Regions from separate parts of the Sphingomonas sp. Leaf5 genome, predicted to be linked through region 3. Evidence: predicted binding sites of a transcription regulator. Region 3 holds the regulator's gene; each other region holds the start of a gene.
The links. The regulator LexA, encoded in region 3, represses DNA repair genes until DNA is damaged. The targets are predictions, from matches to a motif close to GTTCCNCNCTTGTTCT.
Positions count from the first base shown of each region.

Region 1: the regulator LexA is predicted to act here: its motif matches at 1,823-1,838, upstream of radA (DNA repair protein RadA).
Region 2: the regulator LexA is predicted to act here: its motif matches at 2,500-2,515, upstream of ASE50_RS14055 (ImuA family protein).

Region 1 covers NZ_LMJZ01000020.1:194,170-198,379, forward strand. Annotated here, with positions in the region: gene ASE50_RS13425 (DUF423 domain-containing protein) at 1-158, opposite strand, end outside; gene ASE50_RS13430 (glycosyltransferase family 4 protein) at 312-1,454, opposite strand; gene ASE50_RS13435 (DUF2945 domain-containing protein) at 1,545-1,757, shown strand; gene radA (DNA repair protein RadA) at 1,859-3,229, shown strand; gene ASE50_RS13445 (tetratricopeptide repeat protein) at 3,339-4,210, opposite strand, start outside.
Region 2 covers NZ_LMJZ01000021.1:115,075-119,284, forward strand. Annotated here, with positions in the region: gene ASE50_RS14045 (error-prone DNA polymerase) at 1-216, opposite strand, end outside; gene ASE50_RS14050 (Y-family DNA polymerase) at 257-1,816, opposite strand; gene ASE50_RS14055 (ImuA family protein) at 1,737-2,468, opposite strand; gene ASE50_RS14060 (DUF1810 domain-containing protein) at 2,664-3,101, shown strand; gene ASE50_RS14065 (hypothetical protein) at 3,310-4,210, shown strand, end outside.
Region 3 covers NZ_LMJZ01000020.1:24,498-28,707, reverse strand. Annotated here, with positions in the region: gene ASE50_RS19270 (alpha-glucuronidase family glycosyl hydrolase) at 1-505, shown strand, start outside; partial or broken gene ASE50_RS19260 (hypothetical protein) at 537-1,183, shown strand; partial or broken gene ASE50_RS19755 (hypothetical protein) at 1,256-1,369, shown strand; gene ASE50_RS19255 (hypothetical protein) at 1,416-1,745, shown strand; gene lexA (transcriptional repressor LexA) at 1,930-2,592, opposite strand; gene ASE50_RS12595 (molybdopterin molybdotransferase MoeA) at 2,646-3,824, opposite strand; gene moaC (cyclic pyranopterin monophosphate synthase MoaC) at 4,173-4,210, opposite strand, start outside.

The DNA of each region.
Region 1 (4,210 bases), 170 kb from region 3:
TTCAGCGCGACCAGTGCGGCGATGGCATGGGCGAGTTGATACTGGCCACCGGTCTTGAACCAGTCGACCGCCGGTCCCGACGCACCATGGGCACCGAACGCGCCGGCGGCGACCGCCATCGCACCCGACAGGGCGGCGGCAAGGAGGAGAAGGTTCATGGGCGGCTCCGGCGATAATCGTTGGCTTGTTTCGGTCGAGTGTAGCGGAAAAGCCATCGGGGGGCGGACGTAGTTCCTTCGATCGCACCATTGCTCGCAGCGGCTTGGGCTTGCTGTTACGGTGAAAGGGTCGGCGCGCGGCCGAACGCGCCCTTACCCGCGCACGATCCGCAGATAGGCATCCAGCACCGCCTGATTGGCGCGGCCCCATTCATATTCCTTGGCGTCCTCATGGCCCGCCAGTCCCATGCGCCAGCGCATATTGGCATCCTCGCACAGCCGGGCGATGGCATCGGCATAGGCCGGCACGTCGCGCGGCGGCACGAGAAAGCCGGTGCGCCGGTCGTCGACCAGCCCGACCGCACCCGACGCACGCGCGGCAACGACGGGGACCCCCGCCGCCATCGCCTCCAGCGTGACGTTGCCGAACGTCTCGGTGATCGACGGGTTGAAGAACACGTCCATCGACGCGACCGCCCGGCCGAGATCGTCGCCTGCCTGAAACCCCGCGAAGACCGCATGCGGCACGCGTTCGGCGAACCAGTCGCGTGCCGGCCCTTCGCCGATCACGAGGATGCGGTGCTTGACGCCGCGCCGCTGCAATTCGGTGGCGACGTCCGAGAAGACGTCGAGCCCCTTTTCCAGAACCAGCCGCCCGAGAAAGCTGACGGCGACCTCGTCGTCGCCGATGCCGATCGACCGCCGCCAGTCGAAATCGCGCATCGCCGGGTTGAAACGGTGATGATCCACCCCGCGCGACCAGATGCCGACCGGGCTGGTCACGCCCCATTCGTGCAGCAGTTCGGCCATGCCCCGACCGGGCACCATCACCTGATCGGCACGATTGTAGAATCGTTTCGACACGCCGCGCGCAACGGGTTCGAGGAAACCGATGCCGTAATATTGCGGGTAGGTTTCGAAGCGGGTGTGGAGCGAGGCGAGCGTCGCGACCCCCTGTTTCCGGGCCCAGCTGAGCGCGCGATGACCGAGAATGTCGGGGGCCGATACATGGACGATGTTGGGCCGGAACCCTTCGAGGTCGGCGCGGGTCTTCGTGGTCAGCCCGCGCGCCAGCTTATATTCGCCGCGTCCGCCGGGCATGCCATAGGCTGGCACGCTGACCAGATCGCCGGTCGGCGGGAATGCCGGATTGGCGACGGTCGGCGAATAGACGCGAAGCGTGACGTCGCGGTCGAGCAGATGCCGGGCGAGCCGGTTAAGCGCCTGGTTCGCGCCGTCGCGGACATAATTATAGTTTCCGCTGAACATCGCCACGCGGAGTTGGGAAGCCTTCATCCGTGGCCCATAGCGCGCACGCGCGCATCACGCCACCGGAACGCATTGCGGCTGCGGACGGTTGACCGTGCCGACGACAGGAGTGGGCAGATGAGCGACAGCTACAAGACGGGTGCCAAGGTATCATGGTCGTGGGGCAACGGCACCGCCGAGGGCAAGGTCGAGGAACGGTTCGAACGGCGGGTGCAACGGACGATCAAGGGCACGAAGATCACGAAGAACGGGACCAAGGAAAACCCGGCCTATCTGATCGAACAGGAAGACGGGGCCAAGGTGCTGAAGCGCGGCAGCGAACTGGACTGAATTTTCGCCCGGCGGGGGCGATGCGCGGCGTTCGCCCTGCCGGTCACGGGGATGATCGTTGCGATATTCCCCTTTCGTTCCGCTTCTGTTAGGGCGCTGTCATGGCAAAACCCCAGAAGCGCTATGTCTGTCAGCAATGCGGATCGGTCTCGTCCAAATGGGCGGGGCAATGTGGCGATTGCGGCGACTGGAACACGCTGGTCGAGGATGCCGGGGCGGTCGTCACTCCGTTTTCGGCGCGGCATAACCTGCAAAGCGGCGGCCGGCCGATCCTGTTATCCGGCCTCGATAGCGACATCGCGCTACCCGATCGGCTGACGACCGGGATCGCCGAACTCGATCGCGCGCTAGGCGGCGGCTTCGTCGAGGGGTCGGCGACGTTGATCGGCGGCGATCCCGGCATCGGCAAGTCGACCCTGTTGTTGCAGGCCGCGGCGAAGCTGGCGCTGGCGGGCAAGGGCGTCGCCTATGTCTCAGGCGAGGAAGCGGCCGATCAGGTGCGGTTGCGGGCGCGCCGCCTCGGCCTTGGCAACGCGCCGGTGCAACTGGCGGCGGCGACGTCGGTCCGCGATATCCTGACGACGTTCGGCGGGGCGGCGGCACCCGATCTGCTCATCATCGATTCGATCCAGACGATGCACAGCGACCTGATCGAAGGGGCGCCGGGCACGGTCAGCCAGGTGCGGGCATCGTCGGGCGAACTCATCCGCTTCGCCAAGGAACGCGGCACGGCGGTGGTGCTGGTCGGCCATGTGACCAAGGACGGATCGATCGCCGGCCCGCGCGTGCTCGAACATATGGTCGACACGGTGCTGGCGTTCGAAGGCGAACGCAGCCACCAGTATCGCATCCTGCGCGCGGTCAAGAACCGCTTCGGCGGTACCGACGAAATCGGCGTCTTCGCGATGGAAAGCGAAGGGTTGTCCGAAATCTCGAACCCTTCGTCGCTGTTCCTGACCAGCCGTGACGAGAATGTCACCGGCACGGTGGTGTTCCCGGCGCTGGAGGGCACGCGGCCGGTACTGGTCGAGGTGCAGGCGCTGACCGTCCGACTGGCGTCGGGGGCCACGCCGCGCCGCGCCGTGGTCGGTTGGGATTCGGGTCGGCTGGCGATGATCCTCGCCGTGCTGGAGGCGCGGTGCGGTTTGGCGTTCGCGACCGCCGAGGTCTATCTGAACATCGCCGGCGGCTATCGGGTGACCGATCCCGCGGCCGATCTGGCGGTGGCGGCGGCGCTGGTCTCGGCCCTGTCCGAACGGCCGGTGCCGTCGGATGCGATCGTGTTCGGCGAAATCGCGCTGTCGGGCGAGGTACGGCCGGTGGCGCATGGCGCGCTGCGGTTGAAGGAGGCCGGAAAGCTCGGTTTCGGCCGGGCACTGGTACCGTCCTCGCAAAGCGCCGAAGGCGGCGCGGTGAAGCTGTCGGGCTTCAAGGATCTGCCGCGTTTCGTGGATCACATGCTGGGACGGTAAGCGCGTCTCCGCGCGAATTGCGCACGCAGGCGTAGTTTGACCCGCCCCAAATGAAAACGGCCCGGACAGTCGCCTGTCCGGGCCGGATTGCGCAACGCGTACGATGCGATCAGTTGTTGCCGACGACCGGGGTCGAGGCGACGATGCGCGGCTGATCGACGAACAGCGTCCAGAAGGTCGCGATTTCGCCGCGTGGGCCGGCGGTCACCTTGGCGAACGACGCCTTGGCTTCGGCGGCGTTGCCCGAACGGGCCTGCGCGATGCCGATGCGCGTGTTCACTTCGTCGGCATCGACGCCGCCCTTCTGCAGCGCCAGCTGATACAGCTCGATCGCCTTGGCGTTGTTGCCGGTCGCCAGATAGACGTTGCCGGCAGCGGCCGCCGCGCGGCCATTGGCACCCGCCTTGGCACGGGTTTCGAGCACGGTGACCGAACCATCGGCCTTGATCTGGGTCTGGGCGGTCGTCTTGATGCCGTTGAACACCGCTGCCGATGCCGGGATCTTGCCCAGCGCGCGACCTTCGTCGATCAGCGTGACGGTTTCATAGGGCAGGCCGATGTCCTGCGTAACCTGCGTATATTCGCGATAGTCGTTCTGGTCGGCCAGCGACTTGGTATCGCGCATCAGGCGAAGCACGTCGACACGCGCCTGATTGCCGAGCGTCGCACCGTTATTGTCGGCGCGGTCGCGGAACAGGATCAGCACCTTGCGCCAATTCGCCTGCGTCGGATATTCGGTCAGCTGACGACGCGCCCACTGGCCGGCCTCGGCCGAACGCTTCGACTTGTACAGCTGCGAGATCATATAGTCGTACCACTGCGACGGCACCGGCTGACCGGCGGCCTTCTTGGCGGCGATGACCTTTTCCATGTTCTGGACGCCGGCATCGATATTGCCGCCTTGAATCTCGATCTGGGCAAGGCGCAGGTCGAGATCGGGGTCCTTGTAGCCGGCCTGCTGCGCACGCTGGAAGAACTGCT
Region 2 (4,210 bases), on a different contig from region 3:
GAGATCGAGCCGGGTGCCGGCAATCGAGCGCACGCCGGTGGTCTTCTCGGCATCCCAGGCGCGCACGATCCCCGCGACCGAATGGCGGTCGGCGATGCCGAGCGCGGGCGCGCCGAGCAGCGCGGCCGCCGCGAACAGTTCTTCAGGGGACGAGGCGCCGCGCAGGAAGCTGAAATGGCTGGTGACCTGCAGCTCGACATAGGCGGGCTCGGTCATGGCATTGGCGCCAGTTGGCGAGGTTCTGGCGGGCTGGCGGTCATGCGAACGCGCCGTGCAGGAACCACCGCATCGGCCCGGTCGCCGGGTTCTCGCCATCGCCAAGGCGGAACAGCCAGTAGCGCGCCCCACTGTCGGTCTCGACCTGGTAATAGTCGCGCACCGCAAAGGGCTGATCGGACTCATGGCCGGCAGGGCGCCACCATTCGCCGTGCAGCCGCTCGGGACCGTCGGCCTGGGTCACCTTGAACCGCCGCCGCCGCCAGATGAACATCGCCGGCGGATGGTCGGGCAGCATCGCGGTCACATCGACCGGCTCGGGCGGGTTGAGCATGCGGCAGGGGCGGGGAAGATCACCGTCCCAGGCCCGACCCTTGGGCTCGCCGAGCGCGGGGCCTGCCTCGATCGCGCGTTCGGGCATGGCGCTCGGATAAGGACTGGTGCGGTAGAGCCGCCGCTGCCCGAAGCGGTTGGCGAGCGCATCGACCAGCGCCGCGAGGTCCGGCGCCTTGCCGCGCGGGTCGGTTTGCAGGGAATCGAGCCCCGCGCTCTGCCGCGCCGCCAGCGTTTCGATCAGCGGCGTGACCAATGTCATCGCCTCGATGCCGAGGCCGGGATCGATCGTGTCGATTTTGGCGGCGACGAGCTTGGCGAGATGCTTGGGATCGCGTGACGGCGCCGCAGTGCCGACGCGGATCGCTTGGATATGGCCATCGACCCGGTGGAAATAGCAATCGAGCCGGCGTGCGCCCTTCGCCATCTTGCCGAGCTGCGCGACGACATCGGCGACAAGGTCGCCGATTACCTGGGCAAAGGCCTCTGCGGTGGCGATCGGTTCGAGAAAGGCGCGCCTCGCGCGCGGGCGCTGCTCGGGAAACACCGGCTCAATCGGCTCCGGCACAAACCCCAGCGCCTGGTCGAGCCGGCGATGGAGCTGGCGTCCGAACCGTTTGGCGAGCGGGCCTCTGGGCGTGCCGATCAGCTGCTCGATCCGCTCGAAGCCGAGTTTGCGCAGGCCTTCGACGGTATCGGGCTCCAGTCGCAGCGCCGCGACCGGCAGCAGCGCGATCGCCTTGCGGTGATCGCCGGCCTCGATCGTCACCGGCCGCCCCGCCGGCACATGGCGCGCGACCGCATGCGCGCAGCCGGCCGTATCGGCGGCAGCCAACTGGACGCTCAGTCCGAACGCCGCGAGGCGGCGGTGGAGATCCTTGAGCAAGGCCCGCTCGGTGTCGAACAGCGATGCGCAGCCGGTGATGTCGAGCCACAGGCCGTGCGGCGGATCCGGCGCGACACAGGGCGAATAGCGTTGCCCGGCCCAGAGCGCGAGCCGGCGCAGGCCTTCGAGATCGGCGTCGGGATCGGCTTCGATCACCTCGAGCGGCCCGGCAAAGGCGCGTGCCTTGGTCAGGGTCATGCCCGGGGCCACGCCGAGCTTGCGCGCAGCCTGGTCGACCGCCGCGATCACGCGACGGCCGTGATCGGGGATCGCGGTTACCAGGGGAAGGGGAGCGGCGCCCTCAGGCGGCGATGGACGTGTCTTCTGCCGCAGTCGGTCGGTCGACCAGTGCGGCAGATAGACCGATACGACCCTGCGCATCGCATCCCTCCACGATCCAGGCGGCGGGATTGCTGCCGCGTACGCGCTCGAGTTCGACCCGCCAGCGCGCGCGTCCGAGGCTGGGGATGCCGAGCGGCTCGCTCGGCGACGCCGCGATCCGCCAGCGGGTTACTGCCGCGGTGCCTTCGGGTGCCGCGTCGCGCTTCGATGCCCGCCGGAACACGAAGGCGGTGACGCCCGAAGCTTCGGCGGCCAGCTGCAGGCGCTTCGACGCCGTCGTCGAATAGCGGCCGATCTCGCCGACCACCCCGCCGATGCCGGCATGGCGGAGGCATTCTTCCATCGCCAGCAGGACGTTGGTGTCCGAACCCGCCTCGACATGGATTACCCGGTCGGGATGGAGCCCAGCAAGATGCAGCGCGGGGGCGAACAGGTCGCGCCAGCTCTGGCACCAGAACACCGGCCCCTCGAGCCGCGCCAGCATGCCGGCCAGGAAGATCGTGGCGCTGGCATCGTCGGCAAGCTCAGGACTGCCTGCAATCTCGTGCAGCGCGCCCGCCGCGATCCCGCCGCCGGGCAGGGCGGCGTCGATCAGTGGATCGCCGAACGGAAGATGGGCATGGCGCACACCGACGCCCTCGATCGCGGCAATACGCGCGCGCAGATCTTCGAGGACGTGGTGGTGACGCATAACGGCATAGAGACTCGGATACGGCTGAATCGTTCCCTATCTGTTCTCTCTGTTCCAGCCCGTCAAGCGGGCGGCGCGGCCGGCCTTGTTGATGGATCGGTGGGAAGTCCCGGCGCGGCACGGAATCCGGTGGTCTGTCGCTGACGGAGAAATTTTTGCTGGAGCCGGGCAGGCGCTCCGCGCGAAGAGGGCAGGATGAACCAGGACCCGTTCGCCCTTGAGCGATTCGTCGCGGCGCAGGCGACCAGCTACGAGACTGCGCTCGCCGAAATCCGGCGTGGTGCCAAGCGCAGCCACTGGATGTGGTTCATCTTCCCGCAGAGCGCCGGGCTCGGATCGAGCGCGATGGCACAGCGTTACGCGATCGGCTCACTCGACGAGGCACGGGGCTATCTCGACCATCCCTTGCTCGGGCCGCGCTACCGCGAATGCGTCGCCGCGCTAGAGTATCTGACCGGCACCACCGCCGAAGCCGTGTTCGGCGGCATCGATGCCATCAAGCTGCGCTCATCGCTGACACTGTTCGTCGAGTCAGGGGCCGGGCCATTGATCGAGGCGGCGCTGGCGCGCTGGTGTGGTGGCCCCGACCCAGCGACCTTGGCGATACTCGCGCGCGACGAGAGCGGCGCATAGAAAGTCAGGGCGTATTTATTGCGTCTGATTCGGGTCCAGGTTTTGGCGCGATTGGTAGCTGATAAGACCGGTTTCGTGCCGGCTGGCGCGACCAATCGGCCATTTATCAGGATTTTCTGTGCACCATTTCGCTGCATTTAATGTGGCCAAATTGTCCCGCCGCGCGTAAAGTTAATGCGCCTGCCAAAACAGGCAGGGGGACGAATTTGTGACGCTTGTGATCACCAATTGCACCAATCGTAAGCGCAAGCCGATCCCTCACGCCCTGCACATGTCCGACCTCGCTGCCGCGCCGCTGCCGACCCTGGCTGCGGCTTGGGCCGAACGACTCGAAGCGGCACCGGAGCGCTTCCCGGCTACATCGATCTATGGCGGGCGTGCCTTTCAGGAAGCGGTGACCGTGGCAACCGCGACCAAGGCGAGACTGCTGGTCATTTCTGCCGGGCTCGGTCTCATCGATGCCAGCACCGACGCACCGCCTTACGCCTGTACCGTCCTGGTCGGCGCCGCCGACAGCGTCGCGGGAAAAGTAACGGGACCCTATGGCGCCGCGCATTGGTGGACCGCGTTGCGCGCAGTGTCGCCTTTCGCTCGGCCGTTGGCGGAATTCGTCGCCGGCGAGGATGGGCCGATCCTGGTGGCCTTGTCGGACGCCTATCTCGCCCTGATTGCCGACGAACTCCTCGCTCTGCCACCCGCCAAGCTCGATACCGTGCGCATCTTCACACGGACGCCGAGCGCACGGGTCGCGCCGGGGTTACGGCATCTCATCATGCCTTATGACGATCGTCTCGACGGCCCGGACAGTGACATTCCCGGGACCCGCAGCGACTTTGCCGGACGGGCGTTGCGCCACTTCGTTGCGCTCGGCAGTGCCGGCACCGCCGTTCAGGATGCTGCCGCCGTCGAGACTGCGCTGGCCGCTTGGCGCTTGCCCGCACGCCATGATCGCGCACGGCACGACGATGCCGCACTGCTCGACCTGATGCGCATGCACTGGTTACGCGCTGGCGGCAGTTCCTCGAAACTGCTGCGCATCTTCCGCGATGATCTTGGCATCGCGTGCGAACAATCCCGCTTTGCCGGCCTTGCCCGACAGATCCGTGGAG
Region 3 (4,210 bases):
TTGCCGGTGCGCTATTGCCGCACCGGCGCGGGCCAAAGATGGCTATGATCTGTGGCTGCGGTACCGGCCCTTGCCGACCGTGCAAACGGGAACCGTTGCGATGCAGCCGACGGGGATCGTGCGCGATGAACGCGACCCGACGTTCGACCTTGCCGCCGCGAAACTGGCGCGCGGGCTGTCGGGACTGACTGGGCGCGCGGTTGCCGACGGGAATGTCACCGATGGCGCGATCGTGATTGGAACGGCCAAGTCCGCGCGGATCGCTGGGCTGGGGTTGCCGTTGCAGTCGCTCGGTCGCGAAGGGTTCGTGCTGCGGTCGGTGGCGATCAAAGGCAAACGGACGACGGTAGTCGCGGCGAACCGTTCGATCGGTGTGCTGTATGGCGCGTCCCGGTTGCTGCGGATCGCGCAGATGACCGGCAGCCTGACCGATGTTTCGGTGACCGATCGGCCGAAGCTCGGCCTGCGATTGCTCAACCATTGGGATACTGTCGAGCGTCGCTAATGCCGGGCGGTCGCTGTGGAGCTGACAGAAATTGCCCGGTTTCGCGGACCCGCACTGCGCCGATTTCGCGCGCGCCAACACGTCGATCGGGATTAACGAGACGGTCCTGAACAACGTCAACGTCAGTGCCGATATCCTGAAGCCCGAATTTCCCGGCGAGATCGCAACGCTGGCTGGCGTTTTTTGCCCATGGGGCATCCGGGTCTATGTCTCGCACGGTTTTCGGCACCGATCGAGATCGGGGGGCTGAAGACAGCCGACCCGCTTGACCCGCAGGTCGCGGTGTGGTGGACGGCGAAGGCCGACGAAATCCATACCCGCATTCCCGATTTCGGCGGGTTCCTGATAAAGGCCAATTCCGAGGGGCAGCCGGGGCCGGGCGATTACCAGCGCAGCCATGCCGATGGCGGGATCGTGATGTGGCGGGCGTTCGTCTATGCCCGCGAAAAGCCCAAGGACCGGGCGCAGCAGGCCCATAGGGAGTTCGCGCCGCTGGACGGCACATTCGCGGACAACGTGATCGTGCAGGTCAAGAACGGGCCGATCGATTTTCAGCCGCGCGAGCCATTCGATCCGCTGTTCGGGGCGATGCCGCGTACGCCGCCGAGGATGGAGGTGCATATCGCCAAGGAATATAGGGGGTCCGCCCCGCACCTCGTCTACCTCGGCACGATGTAGCAGGAGATCCTGCGCAGCGACACCTATCGTCCGCGCAAGGGCGTAACAGTCGCCGATGTCCGTGACCGGCCGGTGCGGCCGTGGGCGCTGACGGAAATCGCGGACGTGTCCAATATCGGCACCGATCGCAACTGGTCGGGATCGCAGTTCGATCAGACGAACTGGTATGCGTTCGGGCGACTGGCGTGGAACCCCCATGGCGACGCGCGTGAGATCGCCCGCGACTGTGGCGATGACTTGGGGTGCCGCCGCAGCGGAGCCGATCGTCCCGATGATGATGCGGTCGCACGAGGCGGTCGTGGATTATATGATGCCGCTGGGGCTGAACCACCTGTTCGCGACCGGGCATCATTATGGGCCGGGGCCATGGGTCGACGATCTGGCGGCGGCGGACTGGAACCCCGTCTATTTCCACGAGGCGGACCGGAACGGTCGCCTATTTCGCCGGGGTGTCGGGTCATCCGCTCCCGGACGGGGTGACGTCGCCGCTGCATCCGCTAAGCTATTACAAGGCGATACGGACGCCTTAAGGATGCCTTTGGCACCGGGGAACGGCAAGTAACGACGATGCTCCGCCCCGCGATCGGCGGTGGGCGGGGCGCCAAAGGTCACGAAAGTCACACTCGCACGGGTTTCACAAGCTGTTGCGAACGGTTCTCAGATGGCACACTCCAAGGAAGGTTCGCTCTCACCCTTTCGCGCTTTCGCCGCTCCTCCCCTCTCCCGCCGGGAGAGGGAAGCGGGCCTCAATAGCGGCGTAGCAGGCCAGCGAGCTTGCCCTGTACGCGCACCTGTTCGGGGCGATAGCGCTGCGGGTCGTAGCTGCGATTGGCCGGGTCGAGACGGATCATGCCCCCTTCGCGACGGAAATATTTGAGCGTCGCCTCGCTATCCTCGATCAGCGCCACGACGATTTCGCCGTCGCGCGCGGTTTCGGTGCGGCGGACCAGCGCATAGTCGCCGTCGAGAATACCCGCCTCGACCATCGAATCACCGGCGACCTCGAGCGCATAGTGATCGCCGGCCCCGAGCAGTGCAGCGGGAACGGGCAACGTCGCCTGACCCTCGATCGCCTCGATCGGGACACCGGCGGCGATGCGACCGTGGAGCGGCAATTCGACGACGTCGTTGGCAGGCTGTGGCGCGGGCCGGGGCGCAGCGGCAGGCTTGGCCGCCACCTTCTTCGCCACGGGACGCTCGGGCATCCGCAGCACTTCGAGTGCGCGGGCGCGGTTGGGCAGGCGACGGATGAACTCGCGTTCCTCCAGCGCCGAGATCAGGCGATGCACGCCCGATTTCGACTTGAGATCGAGCGCCTCCTTCATCTCCTCGAACGAAGGGGAGACGCCGGTCGCGCGCAACCGGTCATCGATGAAGCAGATCAGCTCGTGCTGCTTACGCGTCAACATGGGGTTCTCCGTCGGAACAGACGTGGAACCAATAGGAAACGATTTTCTTGCCGTCAAGCGAGTTGCAGGATTTCCGCCGAGTCGCCTGCATCCGCCGCCGGCGCGTGCGGCGGGCGCACGATCAGGCAGTCGGAGCGGGCGAGCGTCCGCAACATCGAACTGTCCTGAATGGCGGCGGTCGATGCCTGCCCGTCGATCTGCGTCGCCCGTAGGTAATCCTGCCGTGGGCCGTTGGCGGGCAGCGGATGGGCCAGCGTGGCACGCGACGTGCGGGGCAGGGGATCAGCAGCACCGGCCAGCCGCGCAACCAGCGGACGGACGAACAACAGCGCGGTGATGTAGGACGACACCGGATTGCCGGGAAGCCCCAGCACCGCCGCGTCGCGGAGCGATCCCGCCAGCATCGGTTTGCCGGGCCGCAGCGCGATCCGCCAGAAATCGAGCGTCCCGCCCGCCGTCGCCAGTGCTGGCCGGACCAGATCATGATCGCCTACCGACGCGCCGCCGGTGGTGACGAGCAGGTCGCATTCCACGCCGGCAAAAGCATCGACCAGCGCCTCCATCCGGTCGGGCAGGATGCCGAGATCGATGCGCTCGACCGGCAGGTCGGCGAGCAGCCCCGCCAGCATCAGCCCGTTGGTTTCGGGCAACTGGTCGTCGCCGAGCGGCTGTCCCGCGGGGACCAGCTCGTCCCCCGTGGCGGCGATGGCAACGCGGACGCGCCGACCGACCGACAGCGTGCCGTGCCCGGCGACTGCGGCCAGTGCGGCGCGGGCGGGGGTAATGCGCTCGCCCGCCGCGATCAGCAGCTCGCCTTCGCGAAAATCGAGGCCGGCGCGACGGACATTGCCGCCCCGGACCGGCCCTTCGCCCGACAGGTGCAGGCGGTCGCCGTCGCGCGTCGCTTCCTCCTGCACCAGCACGCAATCGGTGCCGGTCGGCATCGCCGCGCCGGTGAAGATACGGGTTGCCTGACCTTCAGCGACGCTGCCGGCGAAGGAAGCCCCGGCGGCGCTTTCGCCGATGACGTCCCACGGGCCGGGCAGATCGTCGAAGCGGATCGCATAGCCGTCCATCGCCGATAGCGGGCGCGCCGGCTGAGTCCGGCGCGCGATGATATCGGTCGCGGCGAACCGGCCGATGGTGTCGGCGATGGGGAGGGTTTCGGCGGCGGTGGCGCGACCGAGCGCGAGGACGCGGCCTTGGGCTTCGGCGACGGGGAGGAGGCGCATGGGTCGGCCTTCATATCGTTAGGAGGGGAGTTTCGTTGCTCCGGACTTGATCCGGAGTTTCGCTTTTGTCGAGCGGCGAGAAGGTGGCGGGAGCCGGGATCAAGTCGGGGCTTTTGCGAACGTACTTATTCCTGCCCTTCCGTACCCCCGCGCAGGCGGGGGCCAGCGCCAGACAGAACAACGGCTTACGCTTGGAACCCTGGACCCCCGCCTACGCGGGGGTACGGCAGAGGCGAGGGATCGGTACTTTCGTACAGATCTCCGTCAAGTCCGGAGCGACGTTTGGTGGCGGAAGGGTGGTACTTCAACGCAGGGCAAGCGCAGGCGGGATATCGCGCCCGGTCCCGATCACCCCCGCTCCCAGTCTCCGGACTTGCCACCCTGCT